3 regions of the Moraxella sp. K1664 genome follow, and region 1 is predicted to be linked to each of the others. Evidence: riboswitches for the same ligand, from Rfam matches in the RefSeq annotation. Region 1 holds a riboswitch; each other region holds the start of a gene.
What was found. A riboswitch is a leader RNA that binds a small molecule or an ion and turns the genes downstream of it on or off. The one in region 1 is predicted to bind thiamine pyrophosphate.
Positions count from the first base shown of each region.

Region 1 (6,862 bases):
AATTAACCCCACGCACCCACTGATTGCACGGCTTGAAAACAGTGGCGATTTTGATGACCTAGCCGAAGTTATCTTTGACCAAGCCTTGATAGCAGATGGCGGACAGCCTGATGACCCTGCGGGGTATTTAAAGCGGATTAACAAGTTGCTTTTGAAATAATCGCTTTAATGGTTGTTTGTAAAATACCCTGTTTTTGACGGGGTATTTTTGTGGGTACAAAGTAAATACCTTTATATGGTAAAATTATGGTATAATGACTGTTCATTTTTTTAAGCAAGTTGTTGCTTAACATATTAATAACATTGTGAAATGTTAAACTCCCCATACAGGAACACATCATGAACATCCCCCACACCACCGAATTACCCGTAGACACTCACACAGATACCGCCAAACCCCAAGGCGAAAAACTGCAAAAGCTCCTAGCACGCATGGGCTTGGGTTCACGTCGCCAGTTAGAAGAAATCATCAAAACAGGACGAATCTCCATCAACGGTAAGACCGCAACGCTGGGCGATAGAGCCAGCGTGAGTGATGAGATTCGTATCGATGGGCGACTGGTACGTCTTAAAGCCGAACGTGAGAAACGTCGCCGTGTCATCGCCTACTATAAGCCCGAAGGCGAGATTTGCTCCATGTCTGACCCCGAAGGTCGCCCCACGGTGTTTGACCGCCTGCCTAAGCTGACAGGCGACAGATGGGTGATGGTCGGCAGACTGGACATTAACTCATCGGGTCTTCTACTGTTCACCAACGATGGCGAGCTGGCTCATCGTCTCATGCACCCATCTAGCGAAGTGGTGCGTGAATATGCCGTGCGAGTGCTTGGCGAAGTCACCCCAGAGATTGCCCAGAATCTGACCCGTGGCGTTGAGTTAGAAGACGGCATGGCACGCTTTGATGACATCAAAGAAGGTGGCGGTACAGGGGTTAATAAATGGTATCACGTCACCATCAAAGAAGGTCGCAAGCGTGAAGTTCGCCGTATGTTTGAGTCCCAAGAACTTAAAGTTTCACGCCTGATTCGTACCCGATACAGTACCATGATATTGCCCAAAGAGCTAAAAACAGGGCGATTTATTGAGCTTGATGCCAAAGCCATTGATGCCCTTGTCTCATCGGTAGGTCTGCGTTCTCGCCAAGGCACAGGACTAAATACGTCCGCCAAAGAAAAACAAGCCCGTATCCACAAAAAGCCCCTGCCCGCTCGTGAAGTTCGCCAAAAACGCACTCAAAAAGGCAAAAATGAGCGAAAAAGAGCCGATGACAGACAAGGCAAAAGCGAACGTAAAGGACAGCAAACCCCTGCGTTTGGCAAGGCGAAGTTTTATAAAGTATAAATCAACAAAGAGTAAATTATACTCATGTTGACAAAACCGCCCGAATACCGTTTATGGCATTCGGGCGGTTTTATGATTGATGACTTATAAGATTGTCATCTGCAAGTCGCCAATCACGCTTCTTCTACCCAGCGTTTTTGGCTCTCTTTAATCACTTCTTTGGCGGTGGCAACGTCAAAAAAGCCTTCTACTTTGGTGGTGCCAGCTTTTTTTAGGTCTTTGTAGTGGTTAAAGTGAAATTCTAGCTGTTTGATAAGCTGTGGTGGTAGGTCATCAAGGCTGTTGTAGGCGTTGCCGTTGTTGCGGTCATCGGCAGGTACCACGATGATTTTGTCGTCCACCTCGCCGTCATCAACAAACTTCATCACGCCAATGACTTTGGCTTTTAGAAAAATACCCGTGGTCAATGGCTGTTCGGTTAGGATAAGTGCGTCTAGCTCATCGCCGTCTTCGTCTAGGGTTTGAGGGATAAAGCCATAGTTGCAAGGCTTGGCAAAAGCAATCGGCTCAACACGGTCAAGCTCAAAGCAAGCGAGTTTGCGGTTCCATTCGATTTTGTGGTTTGAGCCAGTAGGGATTTCTACGACCACGTTAATCTCGCCTGCGTCCACGTCGCCTGCGTCTAGGATTTTGTTAAAATCTACCATAAAATTCTCCGATTGGGATTAAAAAAGTTGTGCCATTGTAATATTAAATCAATCTAAGTGCAATCATCAATTTATGATGTTTTTGCATATCGCTTATGGATAATGGCATATTATCAAGGCTCATCTGATGTATCGGGCAAGCAAATGGGGGTGCTGATACAGCTTGGGGTGTCCACTTTTGTTTTGTCTAAGGCGGTCATGAGTTGTAAGGTTGCCCGCTCCCAATCTTCAATTTGACTTGGGTCATCAAGGTGGCGTTCATCAAGATTGGCAGGATTTATGGGGTATTTGTCGTCTCGCTCATCTGTTGGTGTGGCGATAAATGCTAGAAAGGCTTGGGCTTTTTTGCCAAGTTCGCTGTTATGTTTGGCAAGTTTGACAAAGCTCGCTTCATCTGTGAATGTCTCATCATTTTCATTGATGTAGGTGATAAATGCGGTTTTATCATCATTTAGCCAACGTGTATTATCTGAATCAAAAAATAACAAATATTCATAAAATAATGACAACCGTTTGGCATCATCAATAAAGACACTCTGCGGATACGTCTTTTGATAATCTTGCCAAAATAACGCCCGCTCGATAAGCTCATCTAATGAAATGCTAAGACCTGCATCACACCACAGTGGCTCTTGGTTGTCGCTGGCAAGTCGCTCAATCATGACCGCTTGGCCTTTTGGTAAATGGGGCGTAAACAGCTTGGCAAATGCTTGATAATCATTGACGAAGTCAAATTCCCCTTCGCAGTAGTCTGCTATTTTTAGCTTGTTTTGTTTGACCTGCTTGATGAGATGTTGGGCTTTTGGGGGTAATTTTACGATGTTGGACTCATTGTACTTTTTGTTATAATGAATGTCGTACATGACCTGATTTAACTGGTCAAATTCTGCCTCATCTAGCAAAAATTTATCGCCTTGCCAAAATGACAAAAAACGCTGATAAGCAAGCTGATATTGTGTCGCCCACTTGATTTGGGTGGTGTTGTCGGCAGTCGGCAGGCAATGATTGAGTAGTTTATCCGCCTTATCAAAGTCATCTATTTGGCTATTGATGTCAATGGCGGTTAGTGTGCTGGTAACGGCTTGGCAATCAATCGCTTGGGCGTTGGCACTTTGAGCGACAGGTGTGGGCGATGTGGGGGCAACGTCCACAAAAGTCTGCTCTGCTTGGCGTGGTGTGGCATCAGTAGCAAGTGAGCTGTTGGGCTTGTTGTCGCAAGCGGTCAAGGATGACAGAGCGATTGCGATGATTATTAATGGGTATTTCATGGCTTATTCGCTGGGTATCGGGTTATTTATGGGTCTTAGGGCGAGTTGTCCACTGTGTCTTTTTTGAATATTACTGATAAATTTATGAATAAATTCGTGCGTTTGGCTATCATCAAATTTGCCAAATTGCGATAGTTTTACCATTGCCATGCCCGCATAGCCACAAGGGTTAATGGCATTAAAGGCGGTCAAATCATTGACAAGGTTAATGGCAATGCCGTGATAGCTATGCCCTTGCTTGATTTTAAAGCCCAAAGACGCAATTTTGCCAAGCATATCGCCATTGGTATTATAAATATACACCCCAGGGGCATCACGGCGAGCCTTAGCGGTCAAATCGGGCGGTAGGTACTCGCCCACCACGTCTTCTATGGCTTGCTCGGCGTGGCTCACTAGGTCTCGCACGCCCATGCCAAGGCGGTGCAAATCCCACAGCCAGTACACCACAAGTTGCCCCACGCCATGCCATGTTACCTGTCCGCCACGGTCGGTTTTGATGATTGGGGTGTCGGTCTTGTAGAGAATATGCTCTTCTTTGCCCGCTTGCCCTAGCGTATAAACGTCTTGATGCTCCACAATCCACAGCTCATCAGGGCAGGCTTGCCCGTTTTTTTTATCATCAATGCGACTCAAAATCCGAGCAAGCATATCATCATGCGTGGCGTTGTATTCGGCGTGGGGGTGGGTGCTTGTGTGCAAGTCGTCCCATTGCAAGGGGGTAAGGTTTAGGTGGGGTAGGTTTAGGGTCATGGCTTTTAAATGGTTAAATAAGAGCTATTTTACGTCATTTTGTTAAAAATAAAAACCATTTTAACCATTTTTAACCGCTTGCACACCCCTTACCCTTTTGTTATAATCCAACCTATCAATCGGGGTGCTATTTATGGCTGAGATGATACCCGTGAACCTGATACAGTTAAAACTGGCGTAGGAAATTGATAAAAATTGACGAGCAACACACTTTTTGGTGTGGGTTTTGACTGTGCTTTTCTTAAAAAGGAAAAACCCATGACCACAGTTACCAAAAACCCATTCTCCCCAGACCAAATCCCCCTAGACTTAATCAACGAAGTCCGCAAGCAAAACCCCCTAATTCACAACATTACAAATCTGGTCTCCGCCAATTTTACCGCCAATGGACTGCTTGCTGTTGGTGCGTCCCCCATGATGGCAGAGTCGCCTTTGGAGATGGCAGAGCTTGCCAAAATCAGTAGTGCGGTTGTGCTAAATATCGGCACGCCGTCCGACCCCAAAACGTCCGCCATGATTATCGCAGGGCAAACCGCCAACGCCCACGGCATTCCTGTGGTGCTAGACCCTGTGGCGGTGTCGGCAAGCACTTTACGCCAATCTACCATTCATCAGATTAGCCAAGTCGTGCAGTTTGATGCCATTCGTGGCAATGCAGGCGAGCTTGCGTTTTTGGCAGGGGCGAACTGGCAAGCCAAAGGCGTGGATGCTGGGCGTGGCGATGCGGATTTGGCGAGCATTTGCCAAGCGGTCGCCCAAAAGTACCGCACCATTGCCATTTTGACAGGCGAGATTGACTATATCTCAGACGGCACGCAGGTGGTTGCCCTTGCCAACGGTACGCCACTTCTGCCCAAGGTTACCGCCACAGGGTGCTTGCTAAGTGCCGTGGTTGGGGCATTTTTGGCGGTGGCAGGGCGTGAGCGGTATTTGGTGGGGGCGGTCAATGCCTGTGCCACATTTGCCATTGCAGGCGAGCTTGCTTGTGAAGGATTATTGCCAAGCCAAAGCGGTACGTTTATGTATCAATTTTTGGATAAATTGGGCGGTATTAGCCCTGATGAGATTGCCAATCGTGTCAAGTTTGTGGGGGGAGCATGAACCACGTCCACACGCACCCACGCACTCATCGCCCCGCCCAAGCCTTGACTATTGCAGGGTCGGACTCTGGCGGTGGGGCAGGCATTCAGGCGGATTTAAAGACCTTTACCATGCGACAAGTATTTGGTACAAGTGTACTGACCGCCACAACCGCCCAAAACACCCAAGGCGTATGGGGCATTCATCATCTGCCGACCGACCACATTAGAGCCCAGCTTGTCGCCATTGGGGACGATTTTGCGATTGGGGCGTGCAAAATCGGTATGCTTGGCACGTCCGACATCATTGAGACGGTGGGGCAGTTTCTACAAAATCGTCCGTTTGGGCAAGTGGTGCTTGACCCTGTGATGATTGCCAAAGGCGGACAATCCTTGCTTGATGACAACGCAAAAGACAGCCTAAAACGGCTCATTCCCCTAACCGACATCATCACGCCCAACCTACCAGAAGCCGAAGTGCTGACAGGCATGACGATAGTTTGTGATGATGATATAAGGAAAGCCCTACACGCCTTACAAGACATGGGGGCAAAGACGGTCATCATCAAAGGCGGACATAGCCAAAATTCCCAAAGTGCCATGTGCATAGATTATGTGCTTGATGAAACGGGCGATATTTGGCAAGTACAAAGCGAACGCACTAACAGCAAAAACACACACGGCACAGGGTGTACGTTCTCGGCGTGTATCACGGCAGAGCTTGCCAAAGGGGCGAGCGTGGCAGATGCCATTCATACCGCCAAACGCTTAATTGCTCAGGCGATTAGCACCGCCCCCAATATCGGACACGGACATGGGGCGGTCAATCATTGGGCGTTTTGGGAAGGTGGGGTGGGTAATTAGTTGGTAAATTTAATATTAAACTTCCTATAAAACTGGTTTTCCGTTCGCCCTTGTATCAACCCAACACCAAACCTAGATTATCTGCTAGAATGTTGTTGGGTTATACAAGCAAAGAGAACACGGGTTCGCCCTTAGTGTCTTAACACTGGTGCTCAGATGGTGTCCTTTGCTTGTCATCTTAACTCTGAATGGTATCTAAGTGCGTTTATTAAAACAGACACTGCATAAACAAGGCAAGAGACAGATGATACACTATATTGGCATAGACATCAGCAAAGCAAAGTTTGATGTTGCATTTATAAACCCAAGCACAAATAAAGTAAAAACCAAGGTTTTTAACAACAACAAAGCAGGCTTTGATTTACTGCTTGCTTGGTTAAAAACCAATGTCAGCAATCATCTTGATGAGCTACACATCATCCTAGAAGCAACAGGGGTTTATCATGAACACCTAAGTGAGTTTCTTGATGATAATAATATCAAGCAAAGCATTGTCAATCCTAACTATGTCCGCAAATTTGCAGACAGTTTGGGGGTAATCCATAAAACTGATAAAAAAGACAGCATTATTTTATCAAGGTATGGTTATAGCCACAAGCCTGAGATTTGGATAGCACCTAGCATTGAAGCCAAACAGCTAAAAGCTCTATTGGCTCGCTTAGAAGCACTCAAAGAAGATTTGCAACGAGAGCAAAACCGACAAGAGTTGCTCTTATCACCCAATCTGCCCGATTTGGTTAAAGCATCCATGCAAACAGTCATCAGTGTCCTTCAAGAGGAAATTGCCAAACTCACCAAAGACATTGATGACTTTGTTGACAAACAACCAAGTTTAAAGCAAGACAAAACCTTACTTGAAACCATTGACGGTATTGGTTCTGTTATTGCCAAAGAAGTGGTATGCTTAATACAT
Region 1 covers NZ_CP155576.1:1,639,013-1,645,874, forward strand. Annotated here, with positions in the region: gene htpG (molecular chaperone HtpG) at 1-160, shown strand, start outside; gene rluB (23S rRNA pseudouridine(2605) synthase RluB) at 340-1,341, shown strand; gene AAHK14_RS08275 (inorganic diphosphatase) at 1,455-1,988, opposite strand; gene AAHK14_RS08280 (hypothetical protein) at 2,102-3,256, opposite strand; gene lipB (lipoyl(octanoyl) transferase LipB) at 3,260-4,006, opposite strand; TPP riboswitch at 4,117-4,207, shown strand; gene thiM (hydroxyethylthiazole kinase) at 4,265-5,107, shown strand; gene thiD (bifunctional hydroxymethylpyrimidine kinase/phosphomethylpyrimidine kinase) at 5,104-5,949, shown strand; gene AAHK14_RS08300 (IS110 family transposase) at 6,149-6,862, shown strand, end outside.

Region 2 (6,862 bases), 430 kb from region 1:
TGCCCACGCTTTTGGGGCGGATATTCTTACGGACGGTGTGCTTAACCGCACTTACCTGCGTGAGCTTGTCTTTGCTGACCCTGCCAAACTTGCCACGCTAAATGCCATCACCCACCCTGCCATACGCACCCAAATCAGGCACGAGCTTGACCACGCCAGTAGCCCCTACGCCATATTATCCGCCCCGCTTTTATTAGAAAGTATTCAAGGCGATGATAAGGGTTTGACCGCCCTTTGTGATAGGATTTTGGTGGTGGACGTGCCGATAGAGCTACAAATACAGCGAGCCAGCAGACGAGACGGACAAAGTGATAAGGACATTTTAGCAATCATTGACAAGCAAATCCGCCGAGATATACGCCTATCTTATGCCAATGACGTGATAGATAATACAGGGAGTTTGGCTAATTTATATCGCCAAATCAATGCGTTACATCAAACATATCTGGCTATGGCAAACGATTTAGCAAAAGATAAATGATTTAAAAAACACCTTGTAAGCAAATGCTTACACGCATTGATGACATTGGCGTATTTTCTTATGGGCTAGATTTTGGCATAATACGCACATCAGCAAGGATATGGCAAATGGATAAGCCAACATGGAAGACCGCTGATATTATGGAAGCCCTTATGGATAACGCAAGTAGCAAAACCCCTATGAAACCACAAACTCCCCAAGTTTGTGGTTTTGTTTTTATCCATTTTATAATTATAAATATGGTTAAAAAGTAAGGTGTGTACCACGCACCTTTTAAATAAAAAATCATATTGGTACATGATATACACCTTGCCACCAAACAAATATTTGACAACTCAGCGACTACCCAAATACAGCCCCACCATCGCCACCAAATACAACAGCCCTGCATACGCCAGCATATTGACCCACACAGGTTGGGGCAAGCATTTATGACGCAAGCCCCAATTTAACCACGCAAACACAGGGGCAAACAAAAACGACAAGGTCATGGCAAAGGCAATCATCTTACCCACCATACCCCCAAACAGCCCAATGACCACCCCCGCCATCAACAGCGAGCCTAGCGTCCAGTAGCGAAGGTGTTTTTGTTGGGTGTTGTCATCAAGCGGTCGGTTTTGTAAAATCGCCACCGCTTGCTGATTGCCCCGTGAATAGCCGTCCACCGCCACGATTGTCGTGCCATAGATACACACAAACGCCACAAACAGCATAGGCAGACGTGTCCACTCGCCAATGGCGTGGGCGTACATACCCACGAACTCACCGACAAACTTACCGCCTTGTAGTGGCTCGCCATCGCCTATCGCCACCATCGCCCCCAACGCCATGAACATGAGTGCCAGCACCACGCTCACGGCATAGCTGACATTAAAATCACGGCGATAGCGGTGCTTATAGTCAGGGTTGATTTTGTTTTTTTCGGCAATCCACAGCGAGCTTGACACACTAAGCTCCATCGGAGCAGGCATCCAGCCCATCAGTGCCACCAAAAACGGCACGGCACTCCACACCCATGGGGACGGGGGCGACACAGGGGCAGACGGTGTGGGATTTGCCATGACCATGACAAGGGCGACCAGCGTGATGACACTTAGAGCAAGCATGATAAATTTGGAGATGTGGTCAAGTTTTTGGTATTGTTTGCCAAAGATGAGCCACACAAAACTTATCATGATAATCGCATTTAACATTGGCAACGGCACGCCCTGTCCCATCATCATGCCAAGCAGTACCGCCGACAGTAGCGTACCCCCTGCGACATTGACGACTGTGGCGAACATATTAAACACCAAAAACAGCATGAGATAGCCACGCCCACGCTCGGCATAGCCTGCCAGTAGCGTTTTGTCGTTTTGGTTGGCATAGTCAAAGGCAAGGCGAAAAAAGGGATATTTTAAGGCATTGACCAGCACAATCAGCCCTGCCAATTGCCAGCCATAATACACGCCTGCTTGTGTGGACGCAATAATGTGCGAACCGCCCACACAGGACGACGCCATGATGATACCAGGCCCATACTGGCTAAAAAATGCGGATTTGGGCGGTGTGGATAAAGTAGTGAGTTTGGTTGTCATGATAAACCCCGATAAATAAAGGGCAACCCATGACCGTCCACACCAAAAACTACCCTGATGATGACCACCAAGGATAAAGACAATAAGAATGACACGATTAGTTTCCTACGCCAGTATTAACTGTATCAGGTTCACGGGTATTTCTCAGCCGTCATGGACAGCACCCCGACTAATGGAGCGGTTATTGTATAAAATTTCACCCAGCTTGACAATATCATTTTGCCAATTTTTAGCATAAAAAACACCTTGATAGCCATCAAGGTGTTTATCATTCATGCCGTCATATTAGGCAGGGATACGCAACACTTGACCCACATAGATTTTGTCAGGGTGAGATAGTAGCGGTTGGTTCGCTTCAAAGATTTTGTTGTACTCGTTGGCATTGCCGTACATTTCTTTGGCAATTTTTGATAACGTATCGCCTGATTTGACGGTATAAAAACGAGACTCAGATTCAGGCATTGCCACGCTCAATTGGTCATCCACCTGAGCGACGTGCTGAACATTACCTGCGGCAAGTACCGCTTTTTCACGGTCGGCTTGCGATGCGGCCATACCTGACAGGACAACCGTATCAGTATTACCATTATAGTTGACCTTTAAGCCAGTGATATTAGCATTAGCTTGCACACGAGCCAACAGCAAATTGGCAATCTCTTGGGCACTAGGCTCAGCAGGAGCTGATGTTGTTGGTGTAGGGGTTGTTGGGGCTGATTGCTCTTTTTTATTGCGGTTAAATACTTTATCGCCGATGTCTTTGGCAAAACTAAAAATACCCATGATGGCTCCTTATTTGGATTTGATAGAAAGTGTGTTGACGTTTAGCATGGTTTGTCTAGCAACCATCCTTAAACTCCCTGCTATCTTAGTATAAAATGATAAAAATTTGCACTGTATTTATGCGTAAAATTGTTATACTTATGTAGGGCATGCCTACCCTTTATAACACAATTTAATATTCAGAAATTTTATAGCAATAAAATGATGCTTTTGCATGAAAAATGGCTATCCGACCACTTAAATTTAAAAAATTAAGTAAAAAATCTTAAAAATTTACCCAGTTTAAGTGGTCGGATTGTTTTTCATCGTCAAAAACTTGCTTGATAGAATGACTATCAACCTGCGTTTTTTCCTTGAAAAACGGGCGATTCCCCTGCTTTTTTAAACAGGCATTTTTCATTACAAACATAAAAGGCAGGCGCGCCCTAATGACATAAAAAAACCACTTTTTAAAACTAAAAAGTGGTGTGTGTTTGACTTCTGCCTGGCTTATACTTTGGCAGACACGTAGTCAATGGCTTTTTGAACAGTGGTCAGCTCAGCTGAATCTTCGTCGGGAATGGTAATACCAAACTCATTTTCAAACGCCATCACAAGCTCCACTAGGTCAAGAGAGTCTGCACCTAGGTCGTCCATGAAAGACGCTGCATTGTTAATCTCGTCAGCATTTAGGCTAAGTTGCTCAGCAACGGCTGCTTTTACTTTGGCTTCGATATCGCTCATAAGAGTATCCTTTTTAACATGGGAATTTAAGAAAATCAGCACCAATGATTTGATGACTGAAAACTTGTGTATGATAAAACATTTTTGTCATTTGTGCAAGTGCTATTAGTACGCTCGTTCACAAATTTACATAAAATCGTGACGTACACGTGACAAATCACATGTACATGCCACCATTGACCGCCAGCACTTCGCCAGTGATGTAGCTTGCCCCATCACTTGCCAAAAACGACACCGCCGCGGCAATCTCCTCAGGCTGAGCCATACGCCCAAGCGGTACAGCGTCCAACATGGAGTTTACCAAACGCTCGTCTAGCTCTTCGGTCATGTCTGTCTCTACAAAGCCAGGAGCGACACAGTTTACCGTTACGCCACGAGAGCCAATCTCACGAGCCAACGCACGGGTAAAGCCCTCCACGCCTGCCTTAGATGCGGCGTAATTGGTCTGACCTGCATTTCCCATCTGCCCGACCACGGATGTGACGTTAATGATACGTCCAGAGCGGGCTTTCATCATGCCACGCACCGCACGGCGACTCATGCGATAGATGGCGGTCAAGTTGGTGTCAAGCACGCTCGCCCAGTCTTCATCTTTCATTCGCATGAGCAGACCATCTTTGGTAATGCCTGCGTTATTGACCAGTACATTGACCGAACCATACACACTATCAATCTCTTCAAAGAGCTTATCAATCGCCGCATCATCACAGACATCAAGCACACGCCCGATACCGCCCGACTCAGACAGATACTCTTCTATCGCTTCTGCCCCACGCTCGCTGGTGGCGGTGCCAATGACAAAATGCCCTTCGCTGGCAAACTGCTCGGCAATGGCACGCCCGATACCACGGCTTGCCCCTGTTACTAGGATAATCTTACGACTCATCTAATTGCTCCAATTTTTCTAAACGTGCTAATTTGTCCGTCGGCAAAGCGACAATCGGTGTCTCTTGGCGTTTGGCAAGGTTGGATAGGACATTGCCCGGTCCGCATTCAATCACAACATCGATTTGTTTATCGGCAAGTTTTTGCATGGTTTGTGACCACAACACCGGCATGGATAACTGTTCGGTCAAGGCGGTCTTGATGTCGTTGACATGCTTATGCACTTGGGCATGACGGTTTTGGATGACGGGGATTTGGGCGGTGGCAAATTCGGTCTCATCCAAAAGTTTTGCCAATGCATCACTGGCAGGGTTCATCAGCTCACAGTGCGATGGCACAGAGACTTTGAGTGGCACCGCCTTTTTGCCCAGTGCTTCTACCGCTGACAGCACATGGCTCACACCCACTTGTGTGCCTGCAATCACCACTTGACCAGGGCTATTAAAGTTGGCAGGACCTACAATGCCTGCGTTTTCGGTAGCATCTTCGCACAGACTGGCGACCTGCTCATCATCTAATCCTAGCACCGCCGCCATCTGCGTATCTATCCCTGCCACCGCCCTTGTCATGAGCTTACCACGCTCATGCACAAGCTTGACCGCATCTGTCAGGCTAAGCACGCCACTTGCCACCAATGCCGAGTACTCACCGAGCGAATGCCCTGCCAAACACAGCGGTGTTATTCTCTGTGCTGACAGTTTGTCTTTGACAATCTGCCAAATCGCCACGCTCGCCGTAAGCAGAGCAGGCTGAGTAAATTCGGTCTTGTTTAGGCGACTCTCATCATGGGTTATCTCCCACAAATCCACGCCCAACGCACCACTTGCTTCGTCAAACGTAGTCTTTACCACACTAAAATGCTCGGCAAGCTCATCCATCATGCCAATGGTCTGCGACCCTTGACCAGGGAAAATCACTGCCACACGTTTTGTTGTCATGTTACACCATTTTTTATCAAACATTCATCACGCTGATGAACGTGTCATTTTACCATAAATAATAAACATTTGTTTACAAATTATCGAATAAATTTGCAAGCAAATTTTTTACAATTTAACGCCCGATAGCCATTAGACTTCTTTTTAAACCCCAATTTTGTGGATTTTTTAAAACTTCAACCCCGGTATTTACAAGGGTTTTTTAAATTTGGCAAGAAGTCTATTTTTATAAAACAGTTGTTGTTTAAATTAAACTGTACCATAAAAACAGGCACGTCCTGCTGATAGCCATCAATATTTAAAATAAAAAAGCCAAGCTCATGCGGTCATGGAACTTGGCTTAGGCTTGGTTTTTACAAGGTAGAAACCAAACAAATTAGCTTTCGGCGGCTACTTTAAATAGCTGACGACCACGGTAAAAACCGTCTTTGGTCGCATGGTGACGAATGTGTTTTTCGCCAGTGGTAGAATCAATGCTTAGAGTAGCAACGCTGATACGGTCGTGAGAACGACGCATATCACGGCGTGAACGGCTTTTGCGGTTTTGTTGAACTGCCATGATAGCTCCTAAAATAAAGTACGGCAAATGACTGCCAAATTTAAATGAAAGTGGGTATCTGTGGCGGTAGCATCATTTTCGCCTAATCAAATGGGTGCAGATACATTAAACGCCCTATTATACCAAAAATTTGACATTTTAAAAGCCCATTTTTGCAAAATTTACAAAATATTGGCTTAACCCGACAGCTTGCCCTTTAACTGCCCCAACACAGCAAAGGGATTCTCGGCAGGTTCATCCGCCACGTCGCCCACGCTGTCTGTATGCATATCACAATCATCATGGCGTGGCGAGAGCGGAATGGCAAGCAGTAGCTCATCTTCTAGCATGTCCGCCACGGGGAGCATTTTTTTGTCATCGGGGCAAATCTCATCTAACAGGACATAATCTGCCGTCTCATCTAGGGCTTCTAGGTAGCCAATCTTGTTTTCGCTCTCTAAGATTGCCATGCGGTAATTGCCCGAGACATCCACAGGCATGGGGTCAAGACAGCGTTGGCACGCCACGGACAGCGTCGCTTTGACATCATAGGTTAGCCACAGGATTTTGTCTTGTCGGGCGAGCGTCAAGGCAACGCTTAGCAAATCACCACTAGCGATAACCTGCCCTGCCAGACGTGGCAAGGCAGTCATAGGAACATCGCCCTGCCATGTAAAGCCGATGTCTGCCCATTTGTCAAAGGCGATGTTTTGGGGCAGTGTGCCTGATTGGTTCATGGGTGCGGTCATCTTGTCATCATCATAAAAATTTGGCTTATTATTTCATAAAACCTGCCAAAATTCACGCAAAATTTGTGGGGCGTGGTATAATTTTTGTTTTTAGATTCAGATAACACTCCATGAGCACCACTGATTTTAGCAAGCTGGGTCTGCACGCCCAAACATCACTTTGGCAAGCCTTTTATGATGACAAAACCATA
Region 2 covers NZ_CP155576.1:1,212,612-1,219,473, reverse strand. Annotated here, with positions in the region: gene coaE (dephospho-CoA kinase) at 1-481, shown strand, start outside; gene AAHK14_RS06285 (hypothetical protein) at 589-735, shown strand; gene AAHK14_RS06280 (divalent metal cation transporter) at 817-2,058, opposite strand; TPP riboswitch at 2,144-2,236, opposite strand; gene AAHK14_RS06275 (hypothetical protein) at 2,203-2,334, opposite strand; gene lysM (peptidoglycan-binding protein LysM) at 2,344-2,838, opposite strand; gene acpP (acyl carrier protein) at 3,328-3,561, opposite strand; gene fabG (3-oxoacyl-ACP reductase FabG) at 3,719-4,447, opposite strand; gene fabD (ACP S-malonyltransferase) at 4,437-5,384, opposite strand; gene rpmF (50S ribosomal protein L32) at 5,761-5,943, opposite strand; gene AAHK14_RS06245 (YceD family protein) at 6,120-6,671, opposite strand; gene AAHK14_RS06240 (elongation factor P hydroxylase) at 6,782-6,862, shown strand, end outside.
Region 2: linked by a shared signal. The riboswitch ahead of AAHK14_RS06280 (divalent metal cation transporter) and the one ahead of thiM (hydroxyethylthiazole kinase) in region 1 are both predicted to bind thiamine pyrophosphate.

Region 3 (6,862 bases), 660 kb from region 1:
TCTATGATGATACGTCTTTTACCAATGGCTTTGTTAATCTGTGTTATCTCTTTGTCTTGGGGTTTGTTTTTGTGCTTTTTGATAAAGGCTATATAAGTCCTTTGTGTTCAAGACCTATATAGCCTTTATCAGCGATGACAAACTGATAGTATGGTAGGGTGCGTAATACGCACCAATATGTTTTTAGGTATTTTTAATAGATAAGGTTTTTGGATAAATTGACAGGAAGTAAATTGCAATTCTCCCTTGTGAAATTATCAAATTTGGGTTATTTTATTGTATAAAAGGTGCGTGATATGTACTCTACGCCCAACTGAATAATCTTGGAAAATACCATGAAATTTAGCATTATCCGTTGTCTTATCGCTCTTATTTATATTCTATTTATGGTAAAAATAATGACAGAAGGCAATATTCAAAATGGCAAAGCCATTGTTTTATCCCTTATAAATATAATGCTAATACTCATCGCTATTTTTAATACCGACATTATCCTACCCAAGCAATTTACGCCACTTCATGAATTGGGCGTATTTGGCAGGGCGTGGCGAATGATATTTGCAGGGCTTGCGGTGTTGTGGGTCGGGGTTGTTTTTGTTGGGTTGATTTATGGACTTATCATAGGCAAATCCATAAGTGTAGGGCAGTTATTGGCAGTTAGCATTTTTGTTTTTGTGGGTTATGCAGGATTTAGAATGCTAACAGCAAAATAATGCCAAAACAGCGTACAAACTACTTCAAAGCAACAAAAAATCCAACATGGCGTTGGTTTTTTGTTCAGTCATAAATACACACCACGCACCGCCCAAACCCACGCCCATTCATTGCATTTTTACAATAATCACGCTACAATCATCATACTGCTAGCCCCCAAAATCAAAGATAAGTCCAAAACCAAACACCATGAAAAAATTCTACCTAATCCGCCACGCCCAATCCGAATCCAACGCAGGACACGCCATTCGCCCAAACCACGAGATTGCCATTACCAAGCTCGGACAGACCCAAGCCACAGACGTGGCGGACTGGCTCATCACACACGTCCCCACGCCTGATAAGGTCTTTGTATCGTCCTACATTCGCACGCACCAGACGGCACAGCCTTATTTGGATAGGACGAGCATGACTCCTGTGCAGATTGATGATTTGCGGGAGTTTAATTACCTAGATTATGAGCATATCAAGGATTTAACCCTGCCCCAAATCGTCAAAATGGCGGACGACTACTGGGTAACTAACGACAAAGCCCACACCGACAGCCCCACGACCGATAATTTTGTGAACCTTGCAGAGCGTGTTAAGGCGGTGCGTGATGTGTTTGATGTCTTACCAGACGGTACTTATGTGGTCTTTACGCATGGTATGTGGCTGGGTATGCTCATGTGGCAACTTATGCTTGGCTATCATGGGGGCGAGTGTCCACGCCTGTTTAACATGATAAAATTTAGAGAATTTGAGCTTGCCGTCCGCCCCAAAAACTGCGAAGTCTATCTGATGATAAGTGATGACGGACACAATGCGATAAGCAAGGTGAGAGCTAGGGGCGATGATTGACCCTAAGCCCTTTTTCCTTATTGCAATCTATCACTACACCACCCGATAAAGCTGACTGCCCCCTTCTTTATACTTATCCTTCATCTCGTCCATGCCACGAGCGTATTCTCGCACGTTTTGCGTGATTTTCATCGAACAAAACTTTGGACCACACATTGAGCAAAAATGTGCCGATTTATGGGCTTCTTTTGGCATGGTCTCATCGTGCATTGCCCTTGCTGTGTCAGGGTCTAGGGCAAGGTTAAACTGGTCTTCCCAGCGAAACTCAAACCGTGCCTTAGATAAGGCATTATCACGCACTTGGGCAAGCGGGTGTCCCTTGGCAAGGTCGGCGGCGTGGGCGGCGATTTTGTAAGTGATGATACCGTCTTTTACGTCCTTTTTGTTGGGCAGACCCAAATGCTCCTTTGGCGTAACATAGCACAGCATTGCCGTACCATACCAGCCAATCATCGCCGCCCCTATCGCACTGGTGATATGGTCATAGCCAGGGGCGATGTCAGTCGTCAGAGGCCCTAGCGTATAAAATGGGGCTTCGTGGCAATGCGTGAGTTGCATCTGCATATTTTCTTTAATCATGTGCATGGGAACGTGCCCTGGCCCTTCTATCATCACTTGTACGTCATGCTCCCACGCGCGTTTGGTTAGCTCGCCAAGCGTTTTTAATTCGCTAAATTGAGCTTCATCATTGGCATCTTGAATACAGCCTGGTCTTAGCCCATCGCCCAAACTAAACGCCACGTCATAGGCTTTGGCGATTTCACAAATCTCATCAAAATGCTCATAAATAAAATTCTCCTTGTGATGAGCCAAGCACCACTGTGCCATGATTGACCCACCCCGAGAGACAATGCCCGTCAAGCGATTGGCGGTGAGTGGCACATAACGCAGTAGCACCCCTGCATGAATGGTAAAATAATCCACGCCCTGCTCTGCCTGCTCAATGAGCGTATCCTTAAAAATCTCCCACGTCAAATCCTCCGCCACGCCACCTACCTTTTCCAACGCCTGATAAATCGGCACCGTCCCAATCGGCACAGGGCTATTGCGGATAATCCATTCTCGTGTTTCGTGGATATTTTTGCCTGTGGACAAATCCATAATTGTGTCCGCTCCCCAGCGTGTCGCCCACGTCATTTTGGCGACTTCTTCATCAATGGACGAACCTAGGGCGGAGTTGCCGATATTGGCGTTAATTTTTACCAAAAAATTTCGCCCAATAATCATCGGCTCGCTCTCTGGGTGATTGATGTTACACGGAATAATCGCTCGCCCTTCTGCCACTTCTTTACGCACAAATTCAGGGGTAATCTCTCGTATTTTCGCCCCAAAATTCTCCCCCTGATGTTGGCGTAAATCCACGCCATCACGCTGTTTGCCATTTTCACGAATGGCGATGTACTCCATCTCAGGCGTGATAATGCCCTGTCTGGCATAGTGCATTTGGGTTACGTTTTTGCCACGTTTGGCTCGTCTGGGTTTGGCAATGTGAGCAAAACGAATGTCCGCCGTGCGAATGTCGTTTAGCCGAGCTTTACCAAAATCCGATGTCAAACCGTCCAAAACGTCCGTATCATCACGCTCGGCAATCCACGTCTCACGCAGTTTGGGTAAGCCTTGATTTAGGTCAATGTGAACGCTTGGGTCGGTATACACGCCTGATGTGTCATACACCAAAATCGGCTCGTTTTTTTCAAAACCGTCCTGTTTACCATTTTGGCTAAGACCTATGGGCGTGTCGGTCAGCGTAATCTCACGAAACGGCACACGAATGTCCGCTCGTGAGCCTTGCACATACACCTTTTTGGACGCAGGCAGGATACGAGTTAAATCCTTAGCGTCCTGTTCGTGTTGATTGATAAGTTCGGTTGGGGATTGATTTGCGATTTGGCTCATCATAATATCCTTTTTAAATGGCTAATAAACAAATCAAGCCATCAAAAATCTTATGATGAAAAAGAATTATTGATATCAATCAATAATATACAGAATTTTTAAGATTTTGAAAACTTGATTTCCTACGGCGGTACGAACCGCATCAGGTTCAACGGATTTTGTGGCATAACCACAATCTCGGCAACTTTGGGTTGCACTCCGTCAAGTTGGTAACATTATAACAAATATTAGGGCAATAAAAAAGCATGACACACATTTGCCAAGCTTTAACCCAAACCAAATATTTAAAGCAATAATAGTACATTATGGTAAATTAACCCCAATTCATATCAATTTTATCTCTTTAAATAATGCCTTTGTAGGGGCGTGTTGCACACGCCCATTGGTAAGCTATGCCTGCCCATAATACGAAAAACCGTTACCCGCAGGCAAGTTTGTGGCGAACGGTTTCCGTAGTAAAATTCAATTGTGTTAACTGTAATAAATAACGCCAAAAGACAACAAGGTAAATACTAGCAACAACCCATAACCTATTTTATTAAACCATTTTAATTGTTCATCAGAATAATCACGTTTTGAAAAATAAGCATTTACCAAAAAATTAATGCCAAAACCTAAAACAAAAATCATAAGCCAAACTAATACCCAATTATTTTGATTAAGTGGCAAATAAGAATAGATAATTTTTGAAAAGGATATAAAAATTAACACCCAAAATCCCGTAACCGCCATGCGAACACCTTCATTTCGGTTAAGCCATGGTGCGCTAAAAAATTTGGTTAACTTGGTCATTATTTTCCTTGTTTGATTTGACGTAAAAAAATAATACTATAACAAAATCACACCCCATTATCAATTATTATTTATTCTCATTTGCTTGGATAAGTTCGCTCTCCATCTGTCATAAGGCATCAGCTACGCCCCAATTTTGCTTGATGGCTTGACTGCCACAAAAGGCAAAAGTGATTTGCCCCAATGCACTCTTTTGTGATAGAGTACTTAGGACTCATATCAAAAACATCATCCATGCTTTTGGTATCGCCAACAACCCATTTTAGGGCAAACCATGTACAAATTCATCGCCTACATCCCCGAATCCGACCTAGAAAACGTCAAGACCGCCCTATTTAACGCAGGGGCAGGGCAATTTGACGGATATAGCCATTGCTCTTGGCAAGTGCTTGGCGTGGGGCAGTTTAAACCCTTAAAAGGGGCAAACCCTGCCATCGGTCAGATTGATAAGATAGAATACGTCCCCGAATGGCGGGTTGAGACCATCGTCCCCGATGATAGGCTCATGGACGTGGTGCGTGCCTACAAATCGGCTCATCCTTATGAAGTGCCAGCGTATGATGTCTATCAGATGGTGGATGTGTGAGTGCATGGCTTTTCGTGTCTGGTGCAGACATGATGAACCAAGCCATTTTATATGCCAAAATGATAAAGATATATGTCATAATGGAATTTAGACTTTGCATAAAAAGCCCTGATAATAGGGTGTATCAAGACATATCGCAAATCACGATGGAGCTGACATGACAAGCCAATCCTTTAAATTTTCCAAAAAATCCCTAGTCCTTGCCCTGCCTGTGTGCTTACCGCTATTTTTTGGGGCGTGCAGTCAGCCCCAAAACCAAGCCCAAACGGGCGATACCGCCGACAAGACAAGCGAGACCAAGGCGGACACGACCACCCCAAAATCCGACCGTGATACGCTCATCATCAACAACGGTGCCGAAGTCGGTTCGCTTGACCCGCACAAAACAGGGGGCGTGCCCGAGTCTGGGCTTGCTCGTCAGCAGTTTGTGGGGCTTGTCAGTACAGATTCTGATGGCAATCTTGAACCTGCCATTGCCGAAAGTTGGGAGAGTGCCGACAACAAGGTGTGGACGTTCAAACTGCGTGATGCCAAATGGTCAAATGGCGAGCCGATTACCGCCCATGACTTTGTGTTTAGTTTTCAGCGTATGGTTGACCCAAAGACGGCTGCCAACTTTGCCAACTATGTGGCAGACGCTAAGTTTGTGAACGCAAGCGACATCATCGAAGGCAAAAAAGCCCCCACCGAGCTTGGCGTGAAAGCCATTGATGATAAGACCGTTGAGATTACCCTATCCGAGCCTGTGGCATTTTTGCCTGATATGCTTACCTATACCGCCATGCGACCTGTTCCCAAAAATGTGGTAGAAAAATTGGGCGATGACTGGTCAAAAATTGAAAACATCGTGGTAAATGGGCCATACATCATCAAAGAGCGTGTCATGGGCGAAAAAATCGTCCTTGCCAAAAACCCCCATTATTATGATGCCGACAAAGTTGCCATTCCAAACCTTGTGCTACTACCGATTGATTCTGGGCAGACAGACTACACCCGTTATCAAGCAGGCGAGATTGATGTTACTTATACCGACATTCCAAGCGATATTCTTGCCAAAGCCGACAAAAATGAAGTCAAAACATCGCCATCGTTTTGCTCGTATTATTATGAAATGAACGTCAACAAACCACCCTTTGATGATGTGCGTGTTCGCCGTGCGATGACCTTGACAATGGATAGAGAGCTGATTGCCGAAAAAGTGGCGGCTCGTGGCGAGACCCCTGCCTATCAGATGACCCCAAAAGTTACTGCCAACAACCCCAATTACACCCCCGATTGGCAAAAACTTGACAAAACCGCTCGCATTGCCAAAGCCAAACAACTGCTGGCGGATGCAGGCTACAATGAGCAAAATCCTTTGAGATTTGAGCTACTCTACAACACCAGCGAAAATCATAAAAAAGTGGCAGTAGCAGCTCAGTCCTTATGGCACGAAGCCCTTGGCGAGACCATCAAGATTGAGCTACACAACCAAGAGTGGAAATCCTACCTTGCCACTCGCCGCAACCACGAACACCAGATGGCTCGTGCGGCATGGTGTGGCGACTATAATGACCCTGCTGCCTTCTTAAACGTCATGAAAACCAAAGGTTCTGGCAACTATGGGGCGTATTCTAGTGCCGAATATGACAACCTGCTAAAAACCGCCTACACCGCCAACAGCCCCGAGGAGCGTGCCAAGGTGTATCATGAGCTTGAAGCGATTTTGGACAAAGACGTACCAAATGTGTGGGTATATCATCAAGTGAATGTGCGTGTGGTGAAACCGCATGTCAAAGGCTACTCAACCAAAGATGCTCTTGGCAACTGGCAAGCTCGCCATTGGTCGTTTAAGTGATGTAGGTTTTTAAATCAGGAAAAAGGGCGAATCACTGAACCGACCCCCAAATCTTAGACATAAGATTAAAGGTTAGGTTGTTGCAAGTGGTTGTATTAACCCTAATTGGACTAAGTTTCTGTACTTAACAGGACTTAGTCCTTTTAATTTGCTCTTTATTCTATCATGATTGTAGTAGTGTATGTACTCATCAATCA
Region 3 covers NZ_CP155576.1:974,205-981,066, reverse strand. Annotated here, with positions in the region: gene AAHK14_RS05055 (transposase family protein) at 1-92, opposite strand, end outside; gene AAHK14_RS05050 (hypothetical protein) at 336-713, shown strand; gene AAHK14_RS05045 (histidine phosphatase family protein) at 904-1,554, shown strand; gene thiC (phosphomethylpyrimidine synthase ThiC) at 1,588-3,450, opposite strand; TPP riboswitch at 3,552-3,661, opposite strand; gene AAHK14_RS05035 (hypothetical protein) at 3,922-4,242, opposite strand; gene AAHK14_RS05030 (hypothetical protein) at 4,517-4,828, shown strand; gene AAHK14_RS05025 (hypothetical protein) at 4,825-4,989, shown strand; gene AAHK14_RS05020 (peptide ABC transporter substrate-binding protein) at 4,986-6,665, shown strand; gene AAHK14_RS05015 (IS3 family transposase) at 6,738-6,862, opposite strand, start outside.
Region 3: linked by a shared signal. The riboswitch ahead of thiC (phosphomethylpyrimidine synthase ThiC) and the one ahead of thiM (hydroxyethylthiazole kinase) in region 1 are both predicted to bind thiamine pyrophosphate.